Regions from separate parts of the Ensifer sp. GW823-FHT05D09 genome, predicted to be linked through region 3. Evidence: riboswitches for the same ligand, from Rfam matches in the RefSeq annotation. Region 3 holds a riboswitch; each other region holds the start of a gene.
What was found. Region 3 has a riboswitch for thiamine pyrophosphate ahead of thiC (phosphomethylpyrimidine synthase ThiC). Riboswitches for the same ligand answer to the same signal wherever they lie in the genome.
Positions count from the first base shown of each region.

Region 1: it holds a riboswitch for thiamine pyrophosphate, as region 3 does, so the genes downstream of both, AC1Q80_RS15040 (ABC transporter permease) here and thiC (phosphomethylpyrimidine synthase ThiC) in region 3, are expected to answer to the same signal.
Region 2: it holds a riboswitch for thiamine pyrophosphate, as region 3 does, so the genes downstream of both, thiB (thiamine ABC transporter substrate binding subunit) here and thiC (phosphomethylpyrimidine synthase ThiC) in region 3, are expected to answer to the same signal.

Region 1 covers NZ_JBXAIA010000004.1:190,023-194,751, forward strand. Annotated here, with positions in the region: gene AC1Q80_RS15035 (ABC transporter substrate-binding protein) at 1-399, opposite strand, end outside; gene AC1Q80_RS15040 (ABC transporter permease) at 437-1,180, opposite strand; TPP riboswitch at 1,321-1,423, opposite strand; gene AC1Q80_RS15045 (class I SAM-dependent methyltransferase) at 2,635-3,870, opposite strand; partial or broken gene AC1Q80_RS15050 (lysozyme) at 3,995-4,450, opposite strand.
Region 2 covers NZ_JBXAIA010000006.1:262,199-266,927, reverse strand. Annotated here, with positions in the region: gene AC1Q80_RS19050 (thiamine ABC transporter ATP-binding protein) at 1-569, opposite strand, end outside; gene thiP (thiamine/thiamine pyrophosphate ABC transporter permease ThiP) at 566-2,170, opposite strand; gene thiB (thiamine ABC transporter substrate binding subunit) at 2,202-3,230, opposite strand; TPP riboswitch at 3,280-3,397, opposite strand; gene AC1Q80_RS19035 (thiamine diphosphokinase) at 3,574-4,224, shown strand; gene AC1Q80_RS19030 (ABC-F family ATP-binding cassette domain-containing protein) at 4,228-4,729, shown strand, end outside.
Region 3 covers NZ_JBXAIA010000005.1:383,975-388,703, forward strand. Annotated here, with positions in the region: gene thiC (phosphomethylpyrimidine synthase ThiC) at 1-1,484, opposite strand, end outside; TPP riboswitch at 1,579-1,710, opposite strand; gene AC1Q80_RS17660 (sigma-54-dependent transcriptional regulator) at 1,786-3,150, opposite strand; gene AC1Q80_RS17665 (sensor histidine kinase) at 3,154-4,729, opposite strand, start outside.

The DNA.
Region 1 (4,729 bases), on a different contig from region 3:
GAAGCCAATCTTCTTGCCTTTAAGGTCAGCCAAACTGCGGATCGGCCCGTCATCGAGGACGGTGACGGTGTTGAGCGGTGTTTCGACCAGGGTGCCGATGCGAACGAGCGGCAAACCGGCGGCATGATCGAGATAGAGGTTCGGCTGATAATGCACGCCGATATCTGCCTGCCCCGCCGCCACGAGCCGCGGCACGCTGGAAGGATCGGCCGGCGGGACCAACTCGACGTCGAGCCCTGCCTTTTCGAACAGGCCGAGCTGTTTTGCGACAACGATCGGCGCGTGGTCCGGATTGACGAACCACTCGAGCATCACGGTCAGCTTTTCGGCGGCAGCCGCCGAGCCGGCTGAAAAGACGACACCGACAGCTAGGCTGGCAGAGAGCAGAATTTTGCGGATCATGACTAGATGAACACTCCCAATTGATTTCCGGAATTCAGGTTTCTCGCTCCCAGTGCGCGAGTGGACGGGTTGCCTCATCGACGAGAAGCCTGAGGCCGACAGCGAGGACAGCAAGGATGGCCATGGCTGCGAAGACGACATCGGTCTGCATGCGCGCATTGGCCTGGACGATCACGAAGCCAAGGCCGGCCGCGGCGCCAACCCATTCGCCGACGACGGCACCGAGCGGCGCCAGGGGCGCCGCAACGCGCAGACCAGACGCCAGCCCCGGCAGGGCCAACGGCACCCGCACAAGCCTGAGCGCCTGCCAGTGACTTGCCTTGGTCAGCGCGACGGCATCGAGAATCTGCGTATCGGTGCGGCGCAGGCCATCAGAGAAGGCGGAAACGACAGGAAAGAAGGTGACGATCGTCGCCATCACGATCTTCGACACCATGCCGAATCCGAACCACAGAACCAGCAATGGCGCGATGACGAAGACGGGAAAGGCTTGCAGCACTAGCACGAGCGGCCAGACGAGCTTTCCGAGCCTCGGAAAAGCTGCAATGCCGATTGCCGTGGCAACGCCGAAGGCCGTCCCGACCGCGAGACCGGCCAGCATCTCCGCGATTGTCACCAGGCTCTGCTCAAGCAGAAATGCAGGCTGTCGCGCAAACACGGCCAGCACCTCACGCGGCGTCGGCAGCAGGTAGCGCGGCGGCGCGAACACAACCACCGCCACCTGCCAGAGAATGACCAGCACAACGAGGCTGCGAGCAAATGGTAACACCAGTCGCATCGCCGGTCAGCCGACGCGCCAACCCGGACGAAATGCACCCCCGCCGTTCGGCGGCAACTTGGCAAAAGACAGCATCGAACGATCTCCAGACAAACATCACGGAGACCCAGGTGAAAGCGAAGACGCGATTAGTGTGCCGAAAGCGGCTCTTTTCCCGTTCCTACGCCGGCATGACCCGGATCAGGTTCAAGGGTCCGGCTCACCGCCATCTCAGCACTGTGAAGTGCTCCCCTCGGAATATGCCCAGTGTATGAGAGAGATTTAGACGGCTGTCAACAACATGAGACCGACGAAATGGAGTAGACGCCGGGAGTCCATCCCTTCGTGCGATGTGCTGGTTTTTATGCGGTAGAGTCCAGCTTCAGGAAGCACCTCCGCCTGATGTGTTGTCTCTGAACCCGTCAGATCCTTAGTGTTCGGTGGAAGATCCGGTCTTAAGAATTGTTGGATCTGCCTCCGGGATAGTTAAACCTAGAGTCGACCTTACATGACGGGATAGGTTTGCCAGACAAATTAGTGCGGCGGATTTTTAGTTTCAATCAGTAGGAATTCTGCAGTGGTGGTTTCCTTAACTCTCTTTCGGCCCGCCACCGCTTGCGATGCCGACGCCCATTCGCGTGGTCTTCAGGAGCGCGTCTTCCGTTACTTGATGCCGGCTATTCCTGTCACGCCGCCGCCGGTCATTGGAGCGTATAGGGTTCCTACGTCGTGCTGATGAAAATCTGGTAGTGGTCCGGTAGACCTGATCCGAAGCGCGAAGGCGGACCGCAGCATTTCAAGCTCGACCTGCATCATACCCTTCTGCTGCGCGAGATCGATGAGAAGCCGACATCACTATGCAGGAACTCAGCGCCTGACTGACGGTCAAGGGCACCAGAGTGAGATGCCGAAGCAGCAAGGGCGATCGCCTGAACAGCAAAGTGCTACTCAATCATTGGGAAATGCAGACCTCTACCGCCGATATGCGTAGCGACTGATTGACAGCATTTCGTTGCCGACTGGAAGATGAATCGGCCCACTTCGAGACTTTTGTCGAAACGCTGCTTGCCCCACACTGCGAGATAGCGACGCCGTCATTATCGACAATTTCTCTTCTCGAGCCGATGATCCGGGCTAAGGCGCCTGTCTGCCCTTACTGCCACCTTACAGTCCGATCCCCATCCCTTCGAAGCGGCCTTCGCCAAGCTTAGAGGATCTCTACGAGCCGGGCTGTCAGGAAAGTCAACGCCCCGTGGAAACCATCGGCGACTTTCGCGCCACGTTGTTGCCTGAATGCGGAAGTTGCCGCAGGGTGAGATTTCAATTGGACCTCCGCCGCTCTAGGGATTTATCGAACAACAATAGAACCCCAATCGCCCGTGCCCGGATGCGATCGCACCAGTCGGGTCCCAATGGCTGCGCATTCGACCTTGGGCGGCCAAAGGCCCGGCATGGTCGATTGGGACGCGCGCCACTCAGCCTGGCAACCGTTCAAAGACCAAGATTCTTCTTTCCTTGATCGGGGACGGATGGCTCGATACCGAGAAGTGGCCCAGATCAGCGATCAAGCGCACGAGGGCAGCCTGCGTATAGACGAACGTCTGGTCGGCCGTTGCGTTGCTTACACCGATTATTGGAAGATGCTCGAAATCACCTTCGACCGTGGAGAGTGCTTGAAACTTGTTATCGTCGAGCGTTGGGTACTCGATAATCAAGCGCTCTCGCGTGAATTCGACTGCCTTTGCAAGAAAGCGCTTAAAGTCCGGCACATGATGCAGGACGTTGAGGATGAGAACGTCATCGAACTGTTCGTGGAGTTGAATTTCCAGGAAGTTGCCACAGTGTATGAGTGCCTTGCTGTGCATCAGGGACGCGATTGCGGCAGCCGCCTCCCAACGACTGGGCTTCAGCTCCACGCCACATAATTTTGTTGCGCCATGTCGTTCGTAACGCAGCAGAAAATCCCCCAAGGCGCACCCAATGTCTAGTACGCTTCGACCGACAAACGAGCGATCACGGAATGTATTGAAGGTTCGCGCACGTCCTTCGGATACGTGATCGAAATTCGTCGTGTCAGTCGACATGTTTCTGGGCAGCATCACCCTTTGATAGTCGCGTCCGGGCAAATCAATAACAGCTTGGATGGCCGCCCGGCTTGGCGCGGAAATGAAGACGCCGCGAAGGTTGTGGTGGGCAAGAGTGCGATCAGACGGTAGAAATACCGGCGAGCCTTTTTGAGTGAATTCATTTGAGGAATAAAGCACCTCGAAGTCGATGCCCTTTGCCTCAAGCATCTCAAAAGTTTTCTCGTAAAGGGCGAAAAAATCTACGGCTTGTAGAATCTCAACCCACAGGGCGGAATTGTAACCCGTTGATTGCGCGAGCGCTTTCTCAAAATGCTTGCGGCTAGAGGCGCGTTCGATAAGTTCCTCGATCGGCGCCACAATCACAACAGCCTTTTCGATTCTGCCTGACGAAACTATCGTTTCAAGCAACGGCTCCGAGAGGAGGTCCCACTCGCGGAACTCAATCCCGGCGTCCCTAAGCGCTAAGCACCGGTGCAGCAAATTGTAGTGCAGATATCCCCGCTCGGGCACATCGATGTGTGTGGCAATTTGGGATCCGAATGCTTGTGGCTCTCCCTCTTTGGTATGGGCATCCATGAAGGTTGATTTACCAACGTTTGAAGGACCAAGTACAAGGGTTGCCATTCCATATTCTCCACCGAACTGCGACGAGGATGTCATATTATCGGTCGGGGAACGAAACAACATCTTTTGGCATTCCCTTCGAGCGCGATGGGGAAGAGCCCAGAACGGCACTTCTGCGGAGAATTCATCCGGTATCCATAGGCGGCTTCGGTGCGGCCGGCACAACGTTGATCGATACAAACTCACCCTTGGCCCAAAGGGCTGCTTCGGCCGAGCATCGGTTGACAAGTCCCTTGAAGCGCTTGCCGCCGGCATCGACCCATCTCATCAGGCCGGCCGGTACCGCTTCATAGTCGCCAGTGTTCAGCCGTTTCAGGAGCATCGACTTGTCCAGCTTGCCGGTGTTGAATTAGTAGGACGCGAGCACGGCGAACTGATTGCCGGTCGGCGGCACCTTGACCATGCGCGAGTCCCGCTCCTCCAGACTTGGCGAGAGGACCGGCAGGATCTGTTCGGCCTCCACTTCGGTGATTGCCATGCTCGGTAGCACGACCGGAACACCAGCGGTGCTGGTGTGGCCACGGGCGACAGTCCAGATTCGACTGACATTCCGATATGCCATCGTCTTCAGGCCGCCCATTGTTTGACGAGCGCAAGGCTCGCCACGTCAATGCGTCGGCTCATGTTCATGTCGCTACTTTTGTTTTCGTGGGCCAATCCTTTCAACCGTCGGGCTGAATCGTAGGCTGTGGATTTCCAAAATGTCGGTCGCGATCACTTGATGATGCGGTTGCCGGCGCATCGGAAACAGATTTCCGACGCGAACCTCCAGACCATCGATGATTTGATCGACGCTTGCGATATTATGGTGTCGAGCCACGACGAGTTGCACCAGCAGATGACACCAGACCCCAAATGC
Region 2 (4,729 bases), on a different contig from region 3:
ATCAGGATCGTATTGTTCTCCTGGCGATGCAGGTCCCGCAGCAGCGCCCGCATGCCGGCCCTCATGCCGGGATCGAGAGCGGCAAAAGGCTCGTCCAGCAGCAACAGCGGGCGATGTCGCACCAGGGCGCGGGCGAGCGCCACACGCTGACGTTCGCCGCCGGACAGTGTCGGCGGCAGCCGCTTGCCGAAACCGTCGAGCCCGACGCGGCCAAGGGCATCATCTATCCGCGCCCGATCACCCGCGGAAAGGCGAAGCGAGGGGCTGATGCCGAAACCGACATTGGTGGCGATGTCGAGATGTGCAAACAGGTTGTTGTCCTGGAAGATGACGGATACCGGCCTTTCCGACGGTGCCTGTTCCGACATAGTCTTGCCGAGAATGCGAACCTCGCCCCGATCCGGATCCTCGAAGCCGGCGATGACGTGAAAGAGCGTCGACTTTCCGGACCCGGACGCGCCGGCGACCGCGACGATGCCGCCTGGCGCAACGGTGCAGTCGAAGTGAAGCGCCGTTGTGTCGTAGAGGATATCGACGCCGACGAGCTCGACCGCGCTTTCCGGGTTCATGCGTTACGTCCTTCCGGCACGCGCCTGTCGCCGGCCGTGCCGAGCATGGTGAAGACCAGGCAGAGCAAGCCGAGGAATAGCGCCAGCCCGGCTGCATCCGCTGTGCGATAGCTGCCCATCCGGCTATAGAGCAGCCATGGCAGCGTGATCATGTCCTGCGAGCCGAATAGCGCCACGGCGCCAAGGTCGCCGAGGGATAGCGCCATGGCGAAGGAAAAGGCCATCAGCAATGGTTTCTTCAGCGGCGGCAGATCGATCCATCGCAGGCGATGGAGGCCGCGGATGCCGAGGCTTGCTGTCAGCCTGTCGGTGCGCGCCGCATGGGTTGCCATCGCCGGGGCCAGGATCCGATGGACGAAGGGCAACGCCATCAAGCCATTGATGGCAACAACGATGGCGGGGGCAAAACGGGCGACATCGCCGAAGGGGCGCAGAAACAGGAACCAGCCCGCTCCAAGCACGACCGGCGGCACGAGCAGAACCAGGGAGGTGCTGGCCGTGACTGCGCCTGCAAAAAACCTTGCCAAGGTGGGTGCGTGGCGACCCGCCGTGACGGTACCAGCGGCCCGGATCATCGCGGCGGCGATACCGACACAAAGCAACGCCGAGCCGACAGCAATGGCGATGCTGGTGATGAGGGCGCGATGCACGGTCGGATCGCCCGCCAGCTTCGCCAGGTCGGCGCGCAGGCCGGAACCGACAACGGCGGTCAGTGGCGCACCGATGAAGACAAGCGCGAACAGGATCCAGCCGGTATCGGACAGGCGGGAGAGGCCGGTGTCTGCATCGTACCGCATTGAGGCTCGACCGCCGGTGACGCTTTGCGCCGGCTCCGTCGCGACACGGGCGAGGACCAGGAGCAGCGCGCCGGTCATGACAATCTGCAGGGCAGAGAGTGCAATCGCCCTCTGAGGATCGAAGTCGAAGCGTAGCGCCTGATAGATTGCCACCTCGATGGTGCTGGCGGCCGGCCCGCCACCGAGCGTCAGCACCAGCGTGAAGCTGGTGGCGCAAAGCATGAAAACGAGGCCGGCGGCACCTGGCAGCAATCCGCGCAGGATCGGCCACTCGACAAAGCGGAAGAGTGCGGCGGGCGGCATGCCAAGATTGGCGGCGGTTCTCCAGTATTCCGAGGGGATGCGCTCCAGCCCGGCAAGGAAGAGGCGTGCGACCAGCGGCATGTTGAAGAAGACGTGAGCAAGCAGGATGCCGAAGAGGCCGTAGATGCTGACAGGCTGTTGAAGCCCGAGCCCGGCCAGAGCCGTATTGAGCACACCCTGCCGGCCCCAGATCTCGATTAAGCCCAGGGCGCCGACCAGAACAGGAAGGCCGAGCGGCAGGGCCATGAGCCGCAGCACCCAGACGCGGCCGGGAAAACGCGCCCGACGCGCCAGTGCGCGGGCGATCGGAATGGCGAGCAGAACCGAGAGCAGCGTCGAAAGGCTCGCCTGCAGCAATGTGAAGCGCGTGACCCGCCAGATATAGGCATCGAACAGCACGCCATTGCCGAAGCCGCCGGCCTGGAACAGAAGCGCTGCGACCGCCAGACAGACGAACAGAAGGATGCCGCCGAGACTTAAAGTCCCGGCGGTGATCGTGATCCTGTTTTCGGCAGGCGCAAACAAGCTCGCCTCAGTTCTTGCTCATGGCTGCGAGCCATTCGTCGATCCAGGCCTTGCGGTTTGCCGCCACGTCTTCCGACGGCAGCAGGAAGGTCTTGGCCGGATTGACCAGCTTGCCGAAGGCTTCAGGCAGCGGCTCCTTGGTGGCGGCGACAGGCATCATCCAGTTGGTGGTCGGGATGATCGACTGGAACTCCGGACCGGTCATGAAGCCGAGAAACTGCTTGGCAAGCTCCGGCTCCTTGGCGCTCTTGGTCATGCCGGCGACTTCGATCTGGATGTAGTGGCCTTCCGAGAATTCGGCCGCCTGGTAGCGGTCGGTGTTCTCAGCCACCATGTGGTAGGCGGGAGACGTGGTGTAGGAGAGCACCATCGGTGCTTCGCCCTTGGTGAAGAGACCATAGGCTTCCGACCAGCCTGGCGTCACGGTCAGAACCCGATCCTTGAGCTTGGCCCAGGCGGCACCGGCTTCGTCGCCATAGACGGCCTTGACCCACAGGAGCAGGCCGAGACCCGGCGTCGATGTGCGCGGATCCTCGATGACGATCTTCTGCGACGGGTCGCCTTCGACCAGGTCCTTCAGGCTCTTCGGCGGGGTCTTCAGGGTCTGGGTGTCGTAGACGACGGCGAAATGGCCGTAATCATAGGGAAGGAAGGTGTCGTCGGTGAAGTCGCCGGGCACCTTGACGTCCTTGGCCTCGATGCCGTGCGGCGCGAAGAAGCCGGTGGCCTTGGCTTCGGCGACGAGGTTGGTGTCGAGGCCAAGCACGATGTCAGCCTTGGAGGCAGCACCCTCGAGTTTCAGGCGGGTCAGAAGCTCGACGCCATCGGCGACGCCGACATAGGTGACCTTGCATTCGCAGGTCTTCTCGAAGGCTTCGGCGACCTTGGCGCCCGGGCCCCATTCGGTGATGAAGCTCTCATAGGTGTAGACGGTCAGAGTCTTGTCTGCGGCAGACACGCCGGTCGTAAAGACAAGGCTGGCGGCAGCGGCAAGCGCTAGCCGGCTAAGGAACTTCAGTTGCGATGATTTGGACATGGCAGGCACCTCTCCCTAAAAATAATGTTGCATGGGAAAAGGGCGTATCGATCCGATCGCGTCTAATCCCTCCGCCGGTATGAGCCGGATCAGGTTCCGCGGGTTGGCGTTAAACGCCTCTCAGCCTTCGGCCAGCATGTGGTCGGAAGGCACCCCGTTAGAGCGGGTAGAGATTTACCGCCGTGACGGTTTGATGGCAAGCGGAGTTTGAACGCGGTATCCAGCAGCCCGACGCCCGCCGATGCTGCCAAGCCTGATGACATCAACGCAAAATCGCCGGATCGCCCCCTCGTTCGGTTTTCTTGCTTTTCCTTGGCAGTGCCTTTGCGCTATGGGCTTTGCCATGGCCCGATCCACCTTCACCATTCTGCTCGGCGGTGCACTGACCCTTACCGATCGCCTTGCGCGCCAGCTTGCCGGCAGCCGCTTCGTTGCGGCCGATGGCGGCATGCGGCATGCGCGCACCCTGTCGGTGATCCCCGATGTCTGGGTTGGCGATTTCGATTCGACCGAGGAGACGCTGCTTGCCGAGTTTGCCGGCGTCCCGCGCGAACCCTATCCCGCCGCCAAGGCTGCAACCGATGGTGAAATCGCCGTCGAGGCTGCGCTTACGCGCGGTGCGGGAGCCCTGATCTTTGCCGGTGCGCTCGGAGGATCCCGCAGCGATCATGCCTTCCTGCACCTGCTTCAGGCCGCTTCGCTGGCCGAACGCGGCTTGCCGGTGTTCATGACGTCGGGCGAGGAAGAGGCCTATCCGCTGCTTTCAGGCGAGATCGAGATCGATCTGCCGAAGGGCAGTCTGTTTTCGATCCTCGGACTGACCGATCTCTTCGGCCTGACGATCGTCAATGCGCGCTATCCGCTGACCGATTTCACCTTGCCGTTCGGGTCGTCCCGCACCGTTTCCAATGTTGCGGAGGGTCCCCTTCGCATTTCCCTCGACACCGGCCGGGCGATTGTTCTCGCTCGCCCCTATGACCTTTCCGGAGCCTGAGCCTTGGCGCCTCCCATTCTGAAACTCGACGATATCTTCCTCACCTTCGGGGGCACGCCGCTTCTGGCCGGCGCCAACCTGCAGGTGGAGCCGGGTGATCGCATCTGCCTTGTCGGGCGCAACGGTTCCGGCAAATCGACGCTGATGAAGATCGCTGCCGGTCTTGCCGAGGCGCAATCGGGTGAGGTGTTCCGCCATCCGTCCTCGACGGTCCGTTACCTGCCCCAGGCACCGGATTTCGAAGGCTACGACACGGTGCAGGCCTATGCGGAATCGGGTCTTGGTCCGAGCGACGATCCGTACCGCGTCGCCTATCTGCTGCAGCATCTGGGCCTGACCGGCGAAGAAGACCCGTCGCGCCTTTCCGGCGGCGAGGCGCGCCGCGCAGCACTTGCGCGCGTGATGGCGCCGGAGCCGGATATTCTTCTGCTCGACGAGCCGACCAACCATCTCGACCTGCCGACGATCGAATGGCTCGAAGACGAGCTGACCCGCAGTCGCTCGG
Region 3 (4,729 bases):
ATCTTGTAGGTGATCACCCCGGTCTTCACGTCGTTGCGGTCGGGAAGCCCCAGATGCTCCTTCGGCGTCACGTAGCAGAGCATGGCGGTGCCGAACCAGCCGATCATCGCCGCCCCGATGCCGGACGTGATGTGGTCGTAACCGGGCGCGATATCGGTCGTGAGCGGCCCAAGCGTATAGAACGGCGCCTCGCCGCAGACCGCGAGCTGCTTGTCCATGTTCTCCTTGATCTTGTGCATCGGCACGTGGCCGGGGCCTTCGATCATCACCTGGCAATCCCTGGCCCAGGCGATCTTCGTCAGTTCGCCCAGCGTTTCCAGTTCGGCAAATTGCGCCGCGTCGTTGGCGTCCGCAATCGAGCCGGGACGCAGGCCGTCGCCGAGCGAGAACGACACGTCATAGGCGCGGCAGATGTCGCAGATCTCTTCGAAGTGCTCGTAGAGAAAACTCTCCTTGTGGTGATGCAGGCACCACTTGGCCATGATCGAGCCGCCGCGCGAGACGATGCCCGTGACCCGACCGACCGTGAGCGGGATATAGTGAAGCCGGACGCCGGCATGGATGGTGAAGTAGTCGACGCCTTGTTCCGCCTGTTCGATCAGCGTGTCGCGATAGACCTCCCAAGTCAGATCCTCGGCGATGCCGTTGACCTTTTCGAGCGCTTGGTAGAGCGGCACGGTCCCGATCGGCACCGGCGAATTGCGGATGATCCATTCGCGGATGTTATGGATGTTGCGCCCGGTCGAAAGGTCCATGACCGTATCGGCGCCCCAACGCGTCGCCCAGACCATTTTCTCGACCTCTTCGGCCATCGAGGAGGTGACGGCGGAGTTGCCGATATTGGCGTTGATCTTCACGAGGAAATTCCGGCCGATGATCATCGGCTCGGATTCCGGGTGGTTGATGTTGGCCGGCAGCACGGCGCGGCCGCTGGCGATCTCCTGGCGGACGAATTCCGGCGTGACGTGATCGGGGATCTGGGCGCCGAAACTTTCCCCGTCGCGCGATGTAGTGCGCGTGGCGTCGCGACCGAGGTTTTCGCGGATGGCGACAAACTCCATTTCCGGCGTGATGATGCCGGCGCGCGCATAGGCAAGCTGCGTCACGGCGCGCCTTCCGGTTGCCCGCAGCGGTGCATGACGGAAGGGGAAGGTCGGTGTCAGCCGGTCGCCGGTGGCAAAACCGTTATCCTCGGGCCGGACGCAACGACCGTCATAGGCCTCGACATCGCCGCGCGCGATGATCCAGTTGCGCCGCGGTCTGGGCAGCCCGTCCTCAATGCGGATGTTGGCGTCTTCGAAGGTGTATGGCCCTGAGGCATCATAGACCGTGACTGGCGGCTCGCCCGAGGTCGGGTGCAGGGCAATCTCGCGCATCGGCACCCGGATGTCAGGATGGATCGTGCCGGATTTATAGACCTTCTTCGAAGCGGGAAGCGGGCCTTTGGTGACGGAGAGGTCTGCGGGTTTGGTGGCAATATTCATGATGAGGCTCCAAGTTTGCGGTTGGAGACCCAGTTCTGAAGCCGGAAGGAAAAGACAGGTTCGCCCTAATTCCCGCTGAAAGAACGGAATCGTGGCGTCGATGTCTGCACCGTCCCTACGCCAGTATGAACTGGATCAGGTTCAACGGGTCACTGCGCCTCGGTCGGCAACGCCGATCCGACCAGCAGACTCTCAGCCCCTTGACGGGACCCCCCTGGTGAATATCGAGAGATAGCCATCGATCCGGATGCGCCGTCAAGCGCTAATCCGAAGGTTGTACCCTTCGACTGTTGATCGCTTGCTAGCGTCCGGGCTTCTCGGATGCCGGTCGCTCGGCATAGTCGGCGCGGTTGATGCCGTGCCGCTGAAGCTTGTCGTAGAAGGTCTTGCGCGGAATGCCGAGCACCTCGATCGTCGCCTTGACGTCGCCGCGCTGCGCCCTCAGCGCCTCCTTCAAAATCTCCGCTTCGTAGCGCTCAAGCCGCTCGGGAAGGGCAGCAGCGGATGCTGTCGGGCTGGCGGTCGCTTGTCCGAGGGGACCCTCGACGCCAAGGGCGACGCGTTCGGCGAAATGCGAGAGCTCGCGCACATTGCCAGGCCAGGAATGCGACAAGAGGTGGTGGCGCACGGCAGGCGAGACGTCGGGCACGTCACGCTTGAAGCGCTGCGCCGCCCGCGTCAGGAAATGCGAGAACAGCAGCGGGATGTCGTCGCGGCGCTCGCGCAGCGGCGGGATCGACAGGGTTACGACGTTCAGCCGGAAATAGAGATCCTCGCGAAAGTCGCCGCGCTGGGCCGGATCGCCGAGATCGATCTTGGCCGCGGCGATGACGCGGATATCGACGGGACGCACCACGTTGGTGCCAAGCGGGGTGATTTCGCGGGCTTCCAGCACGCGCAGCATCTTGACCTGCGTTGCCGGCGGCATCGCCTCGATCTCGTCGAGGAAAAGCGTGCCGCCGCTCGCATGCTCGATGCGGCCGATGCGCTTCTTCAGCGCACCGGTAAAGGCGCCCTGTTCGTGGCCGAAGAGCTCGCTTTCGATCACCGTTTCCGGCAGCGCGCCGCAATTCAGCGCCACGAAATTCCCATCCCGGCGCCGGCTCCAGTTGTGCAGCAGCGTCGCCACCACTTCCTTGCCGCTGCCGGTCTCGCCGGCGACGAGCACGTCGACGTCGGTGTCGGCGATATGTCGCAAGGTCTGGCGCAGCCGTTCCATGACCGGCGTCTGGCCGATCAGCGGCAGGCTTTCGCCGGCCGTTTCGGCCGCGCGCTTCAGCGCGCGGTTCTCCATCACCAGTCGGCGTTTTTCGAGCGCGCGGCGCGCGCTTTGGACAAGACGGTCGGCAGCAAAGGGTTTCGGAATGAAGTCATAGACGCCGTCCTTAAGGGCCTGCACGGCCATCGGAATATCGCCGTGGCCGGTGACCAGGATGACGGGAAGGTCGGGGTCGAAGCCGGCGACCCGGCGAAACAATGTGAGGCCATCGATCCCCGGCATGCGAATATCGCTGATGACGATACCGCCAAAGTCGGGGTCGAGCACGGCGAGCGCATCCGCCGCACCGGGAAAGTCTGTCACGCTCAGGCCGGCAAGCTCGAGCGTCTGCTTCATCGCCTTGCGCAGGTCGCTGTCGTCGTCGACGAGGCATACGGATTGCTGCATCGCTCAGGCCCTCTTCAGACGGACGGTGAAGACGGTGCCCTCAGGCCCGGTCTTGACGTCGATGTCGCCGCCGTAGTCGACGACGATCTCCTTGGAAATGGCAAGGCCGAGTCCGAGACCCTGATCCTTGGAGGTGTTGAACGGCGTGAACAGGTCTTCAAGGATATCGGGCCTTATGCCCGGACCATTGTCGGCGACAACAAGCAAAACAGTATCGTTGGGACCGTTTTCGCAACGGACATGGATCTCGGCATCTGGCCGATCGCCGAGGGCTTCCAGAGCATTCTGCAACAGGTTGATCAGCACCTGCTCCAGGCGGATACGGTTGCCGAGCACACTGAGCCCGTTGTCGGGCAGGTCGATGACGATCGCGTCCATGCGACCGGCAAAGCGGCTGCGCAGCAGCATCCGCGCGCCTTCGATCACCTCACGCACCGCCGTCGGCTCGGCAACGAAACGGCCCTTGCGCGCAAAGCTTCGCAACTCGTCGGTGATGGTGCCGACACGCTCGGTCAGCGCCGCGATGCTTTCGAGGTTTTCGACCGCGGTTTCCTTCTGTCCGCGGTCGAGGAAGGTGCGGGCATTGTCGGCATAGGCGCGGATGGTCGCGACCGGCTGGTTTATCTCGTGGGCAACGCCGGCCGCCACCTGCCCGAGGATTGCCAATCGGTTGGCCTGGACCAGTTCTTGTTGCACCGCCTGCAGCTTTTCGCCGGTGCGCCGGTGGTCGGCGATTTCGGTTTCGAGGTGATCGCGGGCGAGGCTGAGATCCTGTGTGCGCTCGGCAACGCGACGCTCGAGTTCATCGCGTGCGACCCGCTCGTTGGCCGCGACCAGCGTCAACGACTGACGCCGGCGAAGGAGAAATGCGGCAAGCGCCAGCAGCGGCACGAGGGCAGCCAACGCCAGCAGCCGTGCTTCGCGACTCGCTGCGCTCAGAGCGGCATCCAGCGGCGCCAGTTGCTCCAGCCGCCAGCTGGTCGAGGGCACCATCGTCTCGACCCTCAGGAATTGCTTCTCGCTGCTACCGGGCAGGAGCGCTGTCAGCATGCTTGATCCGTCGCTTGTCGGCTCAATCCGGCGGAACGGCAGGGGCAAAAGGGATGCATCGCCGAACTGCAGGCTCTCGCGGATGGCGGCAAGACGATCCCCGGGGATGTTGCGGGTCGTCATGAACCGCCAGGACGGGAAGCTGGTAATCAGCACGATGCCGCGCCTGTCGGTGACATAGACTGGCTTGCCGGAGGCGAGCCAGTCGGCCTCGACTCCATCGAATTCGAGTTTCGCGACCACAACGCCGATCGGGCCGGCGGGTCCGTCGACCCGTCTGGAGATGTAAAGACCGGGCCTTTTGCTGACATTGCCCATGGCGAAATGCTCGGCCTTGCCGTCGCGCATCGCCATGCGGAAATATTCCCGGAACGCGTAGTCATTGCCGACGAAGCTGGTCGGTTCGCGCCAGTTGCTCGCCGCAATCGCCACGCCGTCGAGACCGATCGCGTAGATCACCGCCGCGTCCGTGTTGGCGGCGAGCGCCTCCAGCTTTTGGTTGAGCCGCTGCAGCGGTTGCTCGCCGTCT